DNA from 3 places in the Kribbella swartbergensis genome. Region 2 is predicted to be linked to each of the others. Evidence: riboswitches for the same ligand, from Rfam matches in the RefSeq annotation. Region 2 holds a riboswitch; each other region holds the start of a gene.
What was found. A riboswitch is a leader RNA that binds a small molecule or an ion and turns the genes downstream of it on or off. The one in region 2 is predicted to bind ZMP and ZTP.
Positions count from the first base shown of each region.

Region 1: linked by a shared signal. The riboswitch ahead of ACYVOK_RS10185 (glycine hydroxymethyltransferase) and the one ahead of ACYVOK_RS10720 (bifunctional 5,10-methylenetetrahydrofolate dehydrogenase/5,10-methenyltetrahydrofolate cyclohydrolase) in region 2 are both predicted to bind ZMP and ZTP.
Region 3: linked by a shared signal. The riboswitch ahead of ACYVOK_RS09510 (metallophosphoesterase family protein) and the one ahead of ACYVOK_RS10720 (bifunctional 5,10-methylenetetrahydrofolate dehydrogenase/5,10-methenyltetrahydrofolate cyclohydrolase) in region 2 are both predicted to bind ZMP and ZTP.

Region 1 covers NZ_BAAGPM010000014.1:674,738-679,352, reverse strand. The annotation lists gene ACYVOK_RS10195 (adenylate/guanylate cyclase domain-containing protein) at 1-1,182, shown strand, start outside; gene ACYVOK_RS10190 (GbsR/MarR family transcriptional regulator) at 1,148-1,621, opposite strand; gene ACYVOK_RS10185 (glycine hydroxymethyltransferase) at 1,704-3,152, opposite strand; ZMP/ZTP riboswitch at 3,181-3,262, opposite strand; gene ACYVOK_RS10180 (acyl-CoA dehydrogenase family protein) at 3,260-4,615, opposite strand, start outside.
Region 2 covers NZ_BAAGPM010000014.1:794,960-799,574, reverse strand. The annotation lists gene ACYVOK_RS10725 (beta-N-acetylglucosaminidase domain-containing protein) at 1-2,269, shown strand, start outside; ZMP/ZTP riboswitch at 2,383-2,472, shown strand; gene ACYVOK_RS10720 (bifunctional 5,10-methylenetetrahydrofolate dehydrogenase/5,10-methenyltetrahydrofolate cyclohydrolase) at 2,498-3,367, shown strand; gene aroH (chorismate mutase) at 3,400-3,768, shown strand; gene ACYVOK_RS10710 (prephenate dehydrogenase) at 3,788-4,615, shown strand, end outside.
Region 3 covers NZ_BAAGPM010000014.1:535,786-540,400, forward strand. The annotation lists gene ACYVOK_RS09490 (helix-turn-helix transcriptional regulator) at 1-317, shown strand, start outside; gene ACYVOK_RS09495 (DUF1905 domain-containing protein) at 310-612, shown strand; gene ACYVOK_RS09500 (cysteine hydrolase family protein) at 669-1,226, shown strand; gene ACYVOK_RS09505 (pectate lyase family protein) at 1,438-2,448, shown strand; ZMP/ZTP riboswitch at 2,493-2,571, shown strand; gene ACYVOK_RS09510 (metallophosphoesterase family protein) at 2,596-3,474, shown strand; gene ACYVOK_RS09515 (VOC family protein) at 3,479-3,862, opposite strand; gene ACYVOK_RS09520 (LysR family transcriptional regulator) at 3,888-4,615, opposite strand, start outside.

The DNA.
Region 1 (4,615 bases), 120 kb from region 2:
AACCTGGTCATGATCGGCGACGGTCCGGACGGAGAACCGAGGGTCTCGCTGCTGCAGACGATCGGCCGGTACGCCGACGACGAGCTACGGGCCTCCGGCGAGGCGGAGCTCGCTCACCGCGCGCATGCGACGTACTACGCCGGTCTCGCCGAGAACCTGCGGGCGATGCGGGAGTCGGCGGTCTGGACGAGCCTCGAGCTGGCCAGGACCGAGCTGGGCAACTTTCGCGCCGCACTCGACTGGGCGGTGCCGTCGGAAGGGCCCGACGACGGCGCCGGTGATCTCGCCGTCGGCCTCCGACTGTGCGCCGCCCTCAGTTGGCTGTGGGTGGTGGGAGGGTACGTGGCCGAGGGGCGTCGCTGGCACGAACGCGTCGTGGAGCGGGCCGGCCGAACACCGTCGCGCGACCTCGCTGTCTGCCTGCGGGGGCTGGGAAATCTGCTTCTGCAGCAGGGCGAGATCGAACGCGCCCACGAGGTGGCAGTCAGAGGCCTGGCGATGGCAAGGACGCAGGATGACCCGCCCACCGTCGCGCTCGCGCTGAGCCTGCTCGGGACCGCTCAAGGACGGGCAGGAGACGTCGAAGCGGCCAGTCGCACGCTGCAGGAAGCGCTCGACCTGCAGCGGGATCTCGATGACCGCGGTGGACTCGCACGGGTGCTGGGAAACCTCGGCGGCGTCGAGGCAGAACTTGGCCGGCTCGCTGGTGCCGAGGCGCTGATGAAGGAGTCGTTGTCGATCCTCGAGGACATCGGCGACGTCCACGAGGCCGCGACCCAGGGCCAGAACCTGGCCTACCTGCTCACCGTCACGGACCGCCTCGACGAGGCGACCGAACTGGCGCGCGGCCTGGTCGACACGATCGTCGCGCTCGGCAACCCGAGCTTGACCATGGCGTTCGCGAACACCGTGATGAACATCCTCCTGCGGCGCGACGATCCGGCCGGCGCCGCCCACCTGTTCGGAGCGGAGGAGGCGATGGGTCAGCGGCTCGAGATGCCGAATCCGCAGGCGGACGAGGAACTCGCGGAGGCGCTCGACCTGATCGGCGGCGTGATGTCACCCGAGGAGTGGGAGGCGCACCGCCGTCAGGGCCGGTCGGAACGCGTCGAGGATCTGCTCGTCCGGTTCCGGGACATGCCGCCGTCTACCGCGGCCCGTGTTCCGCCCGCCAGGACTTGAGGAGTTGGTCGAGGTCCTTGTGGATGAAGGCGAAGAAGTCGGCGGCCTCGGTCAGGCGGCGGCCGACGGCGGTGTCCTCGCCGAACAGGGCGGCGCCGGAGCGACTGGTCGACTCCCATTCGGCGAGCGCGCTGTTGCGGCGCTCGAGGATCGCGGAGAAGACGTCGTCGCGGATCCGGTAGTGGTCCTTGCGGGAGCCGGGGATCCGCTCCCGGGAGATGAACGACAGCTGCAGCAGTTGCCGTACGGCGCCGGACACGGCCGGCTGACTGATCCGCAGCGACTCCGCGAGCTCGGCGGACGTCATGGTGCCGGTCGGGCTGACCAGCATCCGCCCGATCACCCGGGCGGACATCGTCGGGACGCCGCTGTTCGCCAGCACCCCGGCGAACCGCTCGACGAACTGACTGATCTCTTCCGGGGTGGGTTCAGGCGGCATGGCCGCATCCTACTCCAACTATCACAACGTTCTGATAGTTGAAGCGCCCGCTCCCGGTCAGGGAGCGGGCGCCATGGGTCTCTCAGCTGAGCTCGAGGCCCGGGTACAGCGGGTGCTTGTCGAGCAGCTCCGCCGAGGCGGCCTTGGTCTTGTCCGCGACGCCGTCGGCGAGCACGTACTTCGCCTTCGACGCCGCTCCGGCCGACGTCGTGGTCGGGGTGGTCGACGACAGCACGTCGACGATCAACTCGGCGACCCGGTCGAACTCGTCGACCCCGAAGCCGCGGGTGGTCAGCGCCGGCGTACCGATCCGGACACCCGAGGTGTACCAGGCGCCGTTCGGGTCCCGCGGTACGGCGTTCCGGTTCGTCACGATCCCGGCGTCCAGCAGCGCCGACTCGGCCTGCCGCCCGGTGATCCCGTACGACGACACGTCCAGCAGCACGAGGTGGTTCTCGGTGCCGTCGGTGACGAGTTTGACGCCGCGCTTCATCAGGCCCTCGGCCAGCGCGACCGCGTTGTCCGCGATCGCCTGCGCGTACTCCTTGAACGACGGCTGCCGGGCCTCGGCCAGCGCCACCGCCTTGGCCGCCATCGTCTGGCTCAGCGGGCCGCCGAGCACCATCGGGCAACCGCGGTCGACCGCGTCGGCGTACTCCGGCTGGCACAGCACCATGCCGCCGCGCGGACCGCGCAGGGACTTGTGCGTCGTGGTCGTGGTGACGTGCGCGTGCGGCACCGGGTCGAAGTCACCGGTGAAGACCTTGCCGGCCACCAGGCCGGCGAAGTGGGCCATGTCGACCATCAGGGTCGCGCCGACCTCGTCCGCGATCTCGCGCATCTTCGCGAAGTTCACCTTCCGCGGGTACGCCGAGTAGCCCGCGATCAGGATCAGCGGCTTGAACTCGCGGGCGATCCGGGCGACCTCGGCGTAGTCGAGCAGCCCGGTCTGCGGGTCGGTGCCGTAGGAGCTCTGGTGGAACATCTTGCCGGAGATGTTCGGCCGGAAGCCGTGGGTCAGGTGACCGCCGGCGTCCAGCGACATGCCGAGCATCTTCTGGTCGCCGAACGCCTTGCGGAGCTTGGTCCAGTCCTCCTCGGTCAGGTCGTTGACGTGCTTCGCGCCGGCCTCGGCCAGCGCCGGCGACTCGATCCGCTGGGCCAGGATCGCCCAGAAGGCGACCAGGTTCGCGTCGATGCCGGAGTGCGGCTGGACGTAGGCGTGCGGTGCGTCGAACAGCGCCTTGGCGTGGTCGGCGGCGGCCTGCTCGACCGTGTCGACGTTCTGGCAGCCGGCGTAGAAGCGGTGCCCGATGGTGCCCTCGGCGTACTTGTCGGACAGCCAGTTGCCCATCGTCAGCAAGGTGGCGGGGGAGGCGTAGTTCTCGCTCGCGATCAGCTTCAGCGAGGAGCGCTGGTCGGCCAGTTCGGCCTTGATCGCGCCGGCGATGGTGGGTTCCACCGCGCCGATCACCTCGAGCGCGTTGCGGTACGCGGCCGATGCGGCGGCGGCATCGAAGGGTTGAGTCATCGTTGTCTCTCCTGCGGTTGCAGTGGGTCGAAGGCACCCAGGCGCACGGTGCCGACGGTCTTCGCTCCCCGGTGGTTCTCCACCTCAGCGCGCCAGTCGCGACGCCCTCACCCTATCGTGCGCTCGACGATCTGCCGGAAGGGTGTGGTCCTCGGAAGCGTGCCGAACACACCGCCCCAATCGCCGGCCAGCCTGGACGCGACGAAGGCGTCCGCGACCTCCGGCGGCGAGTACCGGACCAGCAGCGAGGCCTGCAGGCACAGGGCCATCCGCGCCGCCAGCCGCCGGGCGCCGGCTTCCGCCTCGGACACATCAGCAAGCGCTTGCAGTACGTCGTTGACCGCGGCATCGAGCCGGTGATCGGCACCCTGGCAGGTGGCCAGCTCGGTCAGCCAGGCCTCCAGCGACTCGGGCCGGCGCAGGGCCCGCAGGACGTCGAGTGCGTTGACGTTGCCGGAGCCTTCCCAGATCGAGTTCAGCGGCGACTCCCGGAACAGCAGCGGCATCCCCGACTCTTCGACGTACCCGTTCCCGCCCAAACACTCCAACGCCTCAGCCACCATGAACGGCGTCCGCTTACACACCCAGAACTTCGCCAACGGAAGTGCGATCCGCCGGAAGGCGGCAGCCTGAGCATCACCCGCGAGCGAGGCGTCAACCGCGGCGGCTAGGCGCATGCCTAGAGCGGTGGCGGCTTCGCTCTCCAGGGCGAGGTCGGCGAGGACGTTTTGCATTGCGGGCTTTTCGCTGAGGAGGCTGCCGAAGGCTGAGCGGTGGCGGGTGTGCCAGACGGCCTCCACGAGGGCGCGGCGCTGGAGGGCGGCGGAGCCGAGCACACAGTCGAGGCGGGTGGCGGCGACCATCTCGATGATGGTGCGAACCCCGGCGCCCTCGTCGCCGAGCCGGTACCCGACCGTGCCGTGGAACTCGACCTCGCTGGACGCGTTCGACCGATTGCCGAGCTTGTCCTTCAGCCGCTGCAGGGCAAACGCGTTCCGGTTGCCATCGGCAAGGACCCGCGGTACGACGAAGCAGCTCAGCCCCTCCGGCGCCTGCGCGAGCACCAGGAAGACGTCCACCTGCGGCGCCGAGCAGAACCACTTGTGCCCGTTCAGCTGGTACTCGCCGTCGTTCCCGGTCGGCGTCGCGGTGGTGAGGTTCGCGCGGACGTCGGACCCGCCCTGCTTCTCGGTCATCCCCATCCCGGCGAGCACACCGGTCTTCTCGGCCGCGGGCAGCCGGCGTACGTCGTACTGGGTGGAAGCGAGTTGCGGGATCCACTCCTTGGCGAGCCGCTCGTCGGCCTTCAGCGCGGGCACGGCGGCGTACGTCATCGAGATCGGGCAGCCGTGGCCGGGCTCGACCTGCGACCAGAGGTAGAAACCGGCGGCGCGGGTCAGGTGCGCCGACGGACGGTCGCTTGTCCACGGCGCCGCCTGCAGGCCGAAACCGACGGCCTGCTC
Region 2 (4,615 bases):
GAAGCACGTCGTCCTCGACGGCGTCGACACCGACGGGACGTACTACGCCGCACGCACGTTCGAGCAGGTTGTCGAGGGCAACCGGGTCGACGGCGTCGAGATCCGCGACTGGCCGACGATGCGCTACCGCGGCTCGATCGAGGGGTTCTACGGCACGCCGTGGTCGCACGCCGACCGGCTCGACCACATCGACTACCTCGGCGCGCACCGGATGAACACCTACGAGTACGCGCCCAAGGACGACCCGTACCACCGGGAGCGGTGGCGCGACCCGTACCCGGCCGACAAGCTGGCCGAACTCGGTGAGCTGATCGACCGGGCCAGGAGCAACAAGGTCGACTTCACCTTCGCGCTCTCACCCGGCCTGTCGATCTGCTACACGTCCGACAGCGACTACCGGACGCTGATCGCCAAGTTCGAGGCGCTCTACGCGCTGGGCGCGCGGGCCTTCAACGTGCCGCTCGACGACATCGACTACAACACCTGGCACTGCCCGGAGGACCGGGCGAAGTACGGCACCGGCGGCGGCGCGGCCGGTCGGGCGCAGAGCGAGTTGCTGAACCGGATCCAGCGCGAGTGGGTCGCGTCGAAGCCGGGCCTGGCGCCGCTGCAGATGGTCCCGACCGAGTACTACAACGTGTCCGAGACGCCGTACAAGAAGGCCCTGCGGGAGCAGCTCGACAGTGCGGTGGTCGTGCACTGGACCGGGATCGGGGTCGTGCCGCGCACGATCACGAGCGCACAAGCGGCCCAGGCGCGGGCGGTGTTCGGGCACGACATCCTGATCTGGGACAACTACCCGGTCAACGACTACGCGGCCGGCCGCATCCTGCTGGCCGACTACAGCGGCCGTGAGCCGGGGATCGCCGAGCACGTCGCCGGCGTGATCTCGAACCCGATGAACCAGGCCGCGGTCAGCAAGCTCGCGCTCTACTCGTTCGCCGAGCTGGGCTGGAACCCGGCCCGGTACGACGAGGAGGCCTCGTGGCACCGGGCGATCGCGGAACGCGCCGGGGGAGACCGCCGGACGATCGCGGCCCTGGAGGTCTTCGCCGACCTGAACACCTACGACTCGACGCTGCACCCGGAGAGCGCGCCGGTGCTGGCGGCCCGGACCACCGCGTTCTGGAAGACCTGGCAGGCAGGCCAGCGGGACGCGGCGATCGAAGCGATCAAGCCCTACTTCACCGCCGTCGAGAAGGCCCCCGCGCAGATTCGTGAAGGGGTGACGGACCCCGCGTTCGCCGACGAGGCCAAGGCGTGGCTCGACGCGACCGTGCTGTGGGGCCAGGCACTGCAGGAATCGCTGCGGCTCCTCGAGCAAGTGGCCGAGGGCAACGGATCGGCCGCCTGGACCAGCCGTCAGCGGATCGAGCAACTGGTCAGCCAGGCGAAGGCGATCCGCGACATCCGGCTGCCGCACTCCAACACCTACCCGCGGATCGGCGAGGGCGTCGCCGACGCGTTCCTCGCCGAGGCCGGCCGGGTCCACGACCAGTGGATGGGTATCGAGCCGGGCCGTACGGCGTCCAGCTCGCAGGGCACGTACTCCGACAACGTCCCCGAGCGGATGATCGACGGCGACGAGTCGACGTTCTACTGGAGCAACGGTGCCCCGGTGGCCGGCGACGAGATCCGGGTCGACCTCGGCGCGCCCAGGGCGATCGGTGACATCGCCGTACTCATGGGGAAGGCGACCAGTCCGCGGGACTACATCCACTCCGGCGTCCTGGAGTACTCGACCGACGGCGAGACATGGACCGAGTTGACCCGTGCGACCACGGCCGAGGTGCGTTTCACCGCCGACGTTACGGCGCGGTACGTCCGCTACCGGGCGCTGGCCGACAACCCGTCGTACTGGCTCGTGGTGCGTGAGTTCGCGATCGAGGTGACGGACGGCTCCGAACTGGTGCTGACGGCAACTGGCACGCCGGCGCCGGCCGCGGGCTCGTCGCTCGGCGATGCGGTCGATGGTGACGTGCGTACGGCGTACGTCGCCGAGCGGGCACCGGCGGCGGGCGACGCGCTGACCGTGACGTTGTCCGCGCCCACCGCAGTCGACCGGATCACGGTCCTGCAGTCCGCCGACGCGTCCGGCCGGCTCGAGGTCCGCACCAGCGAGGGCTGGAAGGAGGTAGGCCAGGTGAAGGCTGCGTACAGCGCGGCGACGATCCCGGTCACCACGATTGACCAGATCCGGATCACCTGGTCGCCCGGCGCCGTACCGCCAAAGGTCCACGAGGTGGTGCTGCACCGGGCCGGCAACTAGGGTTCGCCGCCGGTCCGGCGGTTGCGGGTCACCCGCGGGGACTGGCAGCCGGCCGCGCGGGTCGAGGTGATCGGCCTGGAGGCACGCCGGTCGTGGTTCGTCGCGTAGTGTGGACGGCGGACCGCGACTGGCGTTGAGGTGGAGGACCACCGGGGAACGGTCCGCCGGACGAACCGGCTGAGCCGCGCGCCTGGGCACCTGACCTCTAGGCCCGAAGGAGCGCGCCGGATGACCAAGTTGATGATCGGGACCGACCTCGCCGCCGAACTGGTGGCGAAGACGGCTGAGCGGGCCCGCGTACTGCGGGACAACACCGGTGTCCAGGCGTGCCTGGCGACAGTGCTGGTGGGCGACGACCCGGCCTCGGCGACGTACGTGCGGATGAAGCAGAACCGGAGCCGGAAGGCCGGCATCGCGTCTCGGAGCGTCGTACTGCCCGCGCGGACCACGACCGAGGAACTGGTCGGCGAGCTGCGGAAGCTGTCCGCGGACCCGGAGGTGCACGGGATCCTGCTGCAGCACCCGGTGCCGGCGCACATCGACGAGCGGGCCGCGTTCGAGGCGATCGATCCGGCCAAGGACGTCGACGGCGTGACCACGCGGTCGTTCGCCGCGATGGCGTTCGGCGAACCCGGGTTCCGGTCGGCCACGCCGGGCGGGATCATGCGGCTGCTCGAGGCGTACGACGTACCGATCGCCGGAGCGCACGCGGTCGTGATCGGCCGCAGCCCGATCCTCGGCAAGCCGGCCGGGATGTTGCTGCTGGCATCGAACGCGACCGTCACCTACACCCACTCACGGACCCGCAACCTGCCGGAGATCGTCCGGACCGCGGACATCGTGGTGGCCGCGGTCGGCAGGCCGAACTTCGTCCGCGGCGACTGGCTGAAGCCGGGCGCGGTGGTGGTCGACGCCGGATACAACGAGGGCAACGTCGGCGACGTCCACTTCGACGAGGCGGCCGAGGTGGCGAGCCTGATCACGCCGGTCCCGGGTGGAGTCGGGCCGATGACGATCGCCCTCCTGTTGGAGCAGTCCCTCGACGCCGCCGAGGCACAATCCGAGACGGCTGTCCACGGTCTGACTACTCTGCCCTAGGGTTGAGGCAGACGAGTGAAGGAGGCGGGAACGTGGCGGTACGGGCGATCCGGGGTGCCACCCAGCTGGAGGTGGACGAGCGCGAGCACCTGCTCGAGCGGTCCGCCGAGCTGGTGAAGGCGGTCCTGGAGGCGAACGATCTGGACCGGGAGGACCTGATCAGCATCCTGTTCACCGTCACGCCGGACCTGCACTCGGAGTTTCCCGCGGTGGCGGGCCGGCAGATCGGGCTGACCGACGTACCGCTGATGTGCATGCAGGAGATCGACGTCCCGCACGCGCTGCCCCGGGTGGTCCGGATGATGGTGCACGCCGAGTCGCCGCGGTCCCGGGAGAAGATCCAGCACGTCTACCTGCACGGCGCGGTCGCTCTGCGTCCGGACCTGACAGGCGCCCAGTGACGGGCCGAGTGAGGACACGGTGACCGAGCTGCGCGGCCCGGTCCGGATCGTCGGCACCGGATTGATCGGTACGTCGATCGGCTTGGCGCTGGGCCGGCTGGGTGTGGTGGTCGAGTTGGTCGACGCCGACCCGGACAACGCGTTGATGGCCGAGCGGATCGGGGCCGGGGCCCGGCTGGTCCAGATCGAGCCGCAGCTCGTGGTGGTCGCCGTACCGCCGGATCACGTCGGCCGAGTGGTCGCCGAGCAGCTCGAGCAGACCGACGCGATCGTCACCGATGCGGCGAGTGTGAAGTCCAAGCCGCTCGCCGACGCGCGCCGGCTCACCGGCGACCTGAGCCGGTACGTCGGCAGCCACCCGATGGCGGGTTCGGAGCGGAACGGCCCGCTCGCCGCCCGCCCCGACCTGTTCGACGGAGCGACCTGGGCCGTCACGCCGCACGAGACCAGCGCACCGGAGGCGGTCGAGCTGGTCCGGCGGCTGGCCGAGGCGTCCGGGGCACGGACGGTCGAGCTGTCGGTGGAGGACCACGACCTCGCCGTCGCGCGGGTGTCGCACCTGCCGCACCTGATGTCGGCGCTGGCCGCCGGGACGCTGGCCGACGCGCCCGAGTCACACCTGCAGCTGTCCGGGCAGGGGGTGCGGGACGTGACCCGGATAGCGGCCGGCGACCCGAAGCTCTGGACCCAGATCGTGTCCGCGAACTCGGCCGCGCTGACCGGCCTGCTGGAGCAGATCCGCGACGAGCTGGACCGGGTTCTTGTTGCCCTGGGCAAGGAGGAGGCGGCCGAGGAGCTCACCTCGGTGCTCGGCCAGGGTGTCTCGGGTGCGGTCCGGGTGCCGGGC
Region 3 (4,615 bases), 260 kb from region 2:
CCTTCACACCGCCGGACGACCTCGACCCGCTGGCGGCGGTGGAGGAACACCTCGCGCTCGGCTGGAAGTACCAGATCGAGGTCGTCATCGACGCTCCGCTCGCGGACGCCGCCTGCTGGATTCCGCGGAGTATGGGCCGGCTCGAAGAGATCGACGCCGAGCACACCCGGCTGCTCGCCAGCACCGACGAGCCGGACTGGTACGCCGCCCAGCTGACCGCGATCAAAGCGCCGTACCGGATCATCGGAGCACCTGAACTGCGGGAGGCCGGCCGTGCGCTCGGCCGGAGGCTGCTGGAGGCGAGTGCCTGTGACTGAGATCGAGTTCGCCGGGGAGATCTGGTACTGGCGCGGGCCGGCACCGTGGTACTTCATCACGGTGCCGGACGACGAGAGCGCGTACTTCGAGGCCCAGTCCGACTTCGTCACCTACGGCTGGGGAATGATCCCGGTCCAGGCCGAGATCGGGGACAGCGTCTGGGACACCTCGATGTTCCCCAAGGACGGGCGCTACGTCCTGCCGGTCAAGGCGGCGGTCCGGCGCGCGGAGGAGCTCGACGACGGTGACGTACCGACCGTTCGGCTGCGGCTGCGCAGCTGGAAGGTGTCGTGAAACTGTCGGCGACCGCGTCTAGCGTGCTGGTGCACCCGGTTGAGGGAGGGGATGGCATGTCCACACTGTCAGATCGGCCGAACACGGCACTGGTGGTCATCGACGTCCAGAACGGCGTCGTGTCGCAGGGCTTCCAGCGGGATCAGGTAGTGGCCAATATCGGCACCCTGGTCGGCAAGGCGCGCGCCGACCGCGTGCCGGTGGTCTGGGTCCAGCACAACAGCGAGGACCTGCCGAAGGACAGCGACAACTGGCAGCTCGTCCCGGAGCTGACCCGGGAAGACTCCGAACCGCTTGTCCACAAGACGTTCGCCGACTCGTTCGAGGACACCGACCTCGAGGAGGTCCTCGCGCAGGCCGGGATCGGTCGGCTCGTCGTCAGCGGCGCGCAGACCGACGAGTGCATCCGCTCGACGATCCACGGCGCCTTCGTCCGCGGGTACGACGTCACGCTCGTCGGCGACGCCCACACCACCGAGGACCTCACCGAGTACGGCGCCCCACCGCCCGACCAGGTGATTGCTCACACCAACCTCTACTGGCAGTACCACCGAGCCCCAGGCCGCACCGCAGCCGTGGAGAACACCGCCGACGTCACCTTCCAGGACACGTAGACACTCTTCACCCCAGGCACGGAAGGGTTTGAACGATCGATCGCCTCGCTCCATGCCACGAACGGTGACGAGACCTTGACAGGGAGAAACCGGTTTCAGTACGGTTCCAGGATCCTAGGAAAGCGCTTTCCGACTCTTTCCGGTGAGCCCGCCGCCCACGCCACGGCGTACTGCGGCGTGCCCGCCATCCGCCCCAATCGGAGGTTCTCTCATGTCCTTCTTCGCGTCCCCAACGCGCCGGAACTCATCACCGGTTCGACGCAGGTTGCCGTACCTGGCGGCGGCCACCGCGCTCACCGTGGTCTCGGCGGCCGTGGTGTCGGCGGTCGCCGTACCCGAAACTCTGCCGAAGGCCTCGGCGGCCACGTTCTCACTGCAGGGCTGGGCCACCCAGGGTGGTGGCACGACCGGTGGCGGCAGCGCCTCGCCGGTCACCGTGACGACGGCCTCGGCCCTGATCAGTCAGATGCAGTCGAGCGGTGCGAAGGTGATCCGGGTGTCCGGCACCATCACCCTCTCGGGCATGAACAAGGTCGCCTCGAACAAGACGATCATCGGTGTCGGCAGCGGCGCCACCATCACCGGCGGCGGTCTGAACGTCGCGAGTGTCAGCAACGTCATCATCCGGAACATCAACTTCCGCGACTCGGACGACGACGCGATCAACATCCAGTACTCGACCAGGGTCTGGGTCGACCACAACAGCTTCAGCAGCGGGTACGACGGCGCCGTCGACGTCAAGCGCGCGTCGGACTACGTGACCGTGTCGTGGAACAAGTTCTCCAACCACGACAAGGTCGGGCTGATCGGGCACAGCGACGGCAACGGCGGCGAGGACATCGGCAAGTTGCGGGTGACGTACTACGCGAACTGGTTCGACGGGACCACGCAGCGGCACCCGCGGGTCCGGTTCGGCAACCCGGTGCACGTCGTCAACAACTACTACCGAGGCAACAGCGGCTACGGCGTCGCGTCCACCTGCAACGCGGGCGTCTATGTGGAGCGGAACTACTTCGAGAACGTCCGTAGCACCGTCGTCACCCAGACCGGTGACTCACCTGCGGGCAACGTGAAGCTCCTCAACAACTACCTCGTCAACTCCGGTACGCCGGCTTCCCGGAACTCCTCCAGCGTCGGCGCGATCCCGTACCCGTACGTCGTCGACGCCGCCGAGAACGTGAAGTCGATCGTCACGTCCGGCGCCGGCACCGGCAAGATCTAGTCCCGTCCCGGTGTCCCGGCCCTCTCGGCCGGGACACCGGTAGGCTGGTGGGACACGACTGGCGAGGGTGGGCGCGAACCACCGGGGAGTGACAGCAGGGCATCGACCGCCTGGGTGCCCGAGGCAAGGGACTCGAGGAGCCTGGTCGTGCACCGTGTACTGCATCTGTCCGACACCCACGTCAGCCGCATCGGACCGGACGAGGACGGCGTCGACGGTCTCGCCGCGTTGCGGCAACTGCTGTACGACGTCCGCCACGTCCCGTCGCTGGACCTCGTGGTGATCAGCGGTGACATCGCCGACGACGGCTCCAAGGAAGGATGCCTCGCGGTCCGGTCGGCTGTCGGTGCGTTCTGCCGGGAACGCGGGATCCCACACGTCTACAGCACCGGAAACCACGACCGCCGGGAAGGCTTCGCGGCGGTCCTCGGCTGGGGTCACCTCGGCCCGGACGACGCACCGATCGGACGCCGGGCCGAGTTCGACGGCGTGATCGCCGCGGTGAGCGTGGTCAACGGTCTGCGCGTCATCACCCTCGACAGCCTCGTCCCCGGCGAAACGCACGGCGTGCTCGGTCGCGATCAGCTCGACTGGCTGGAGGCCGAGTTGGCCACACCCGCGCCGGCCAGATCGATCGTCGTACTCCATCACCCGCCGATCTCCGTCGACGCGATGCCGTACATGAGTTCCGTCGTACTGCAAGACCCTGCCGCTCTGGGTCAGGTTCTGGCCGGCACCGACGTACACGCCGTCCTCTGTGGACACCTGCACCACCAACTGTCCGGAAGCCTGGGAGACAAGCCGGTCTGGGTCACCCCCGGCGTCATCACCCGCATCGACCTGACCGCTCCGCCGTCCTCGGTCCGAGGCGTCCTGGGAGCCGGCGCAACAGTTGTCGACCTGGGCGGCCCCTTCTCGCCGATGTTCCACACCATTCACTCCCGCGACCGCCAGGCCGGCACCGAGGTCTACGTCTACAACCCCCTCACCGGCGAAGACACTCCCGAGGTCAGCCCCATCACGTGAGGGCTCAGGCAACGCAGAACTCGTTGCCTTCGGGGTCAAGCATGACGATGTGGCCGAGGGGTTCGCCGTAGTACTCCTCGCGGACACGGGTCGCGCCGGCGGCGGCAAGTTCGTCGGCTTTCGCCCGGATCAGCATCTCCCGCTCGGCCATGTCCCACGGCGCCTCGCCGGCGACCCGGATGTCGATGTGCATCCGGTTCTTCGAGGTCTTCTTCTCGGGCACCCGCAGAAACCCGATCGCCGGTCCGCGGCCGTCCGCGTCCACGATCGACGCGCCGTCCGGATCGTCGTACCCGGGCTCCTGCACATACCCGAGCGCACCGGCCCAGAACGCGGCCAGCCGCTGCGGATCCTCGGCGTCACAGCCCAGCGTCCAATGCGTAGCCATTCCCGCAGGCTACTTGCGCGCCGATTCATCCAGGGCTGTCGCCGAGCTTCGCTGCTGCGGCGAGCGCCGACAGGAGAGCCGCGGTGGCGGGTGGATCGGGCGGTTCGCCGTACGTCGCCGCGTAGACGTGCCGGCGTGATCCCGCCAGCTTCGTTGCGACGATGTCGTCGGCCGTGTGGGCGCGCAGAGCGAGTCCGGGCATCGTGGTCACGCCGAGTCCGGCGGCGACCAGGGTCTGCATCACGACCATGTCGTCGGAGGTGTAGCCGATCTGCGGCTCGTATCCTTCCTCGGCGCACAACGAGAGCAGGTGGCTGCGGCACCGCGCACACCCCGCGATCCAGGTCGCGTCACGCAGGTCGGAGAGTTGTTGCCCTCGGCCCTTTGACAGCAGGTACAGCGGGTCGTCGAGCAGGTGATGCAGGCGTACGCCGGGTGGCTCGGGCTCGGTCTCGTCGTACCGGAAGATGACCGCGACATCGATCTTGCCGGTGCGCAGCAGCTCGAGCGCTTCCGGCGGGTGGACGTCGGTCAGGCGGATCTGTAGGCCGGGATGCGACTCGGCGAGCGCGGCCACGGCGCGGGGGATGAGCGATCCGATGGCGGAGGAGAAACCGGCCAGGCGTACCCGGCCGGCGGTGAGGCCGACGTGCGCGGCGAGCTCGGCGTCGACTGCGTCGATCCGCCCGAGGATCTCGGCGGCACGGTCGGCGAGGAGTTGGCCGGCTTGGGTGAGGCGGATGCCCCGGCCGA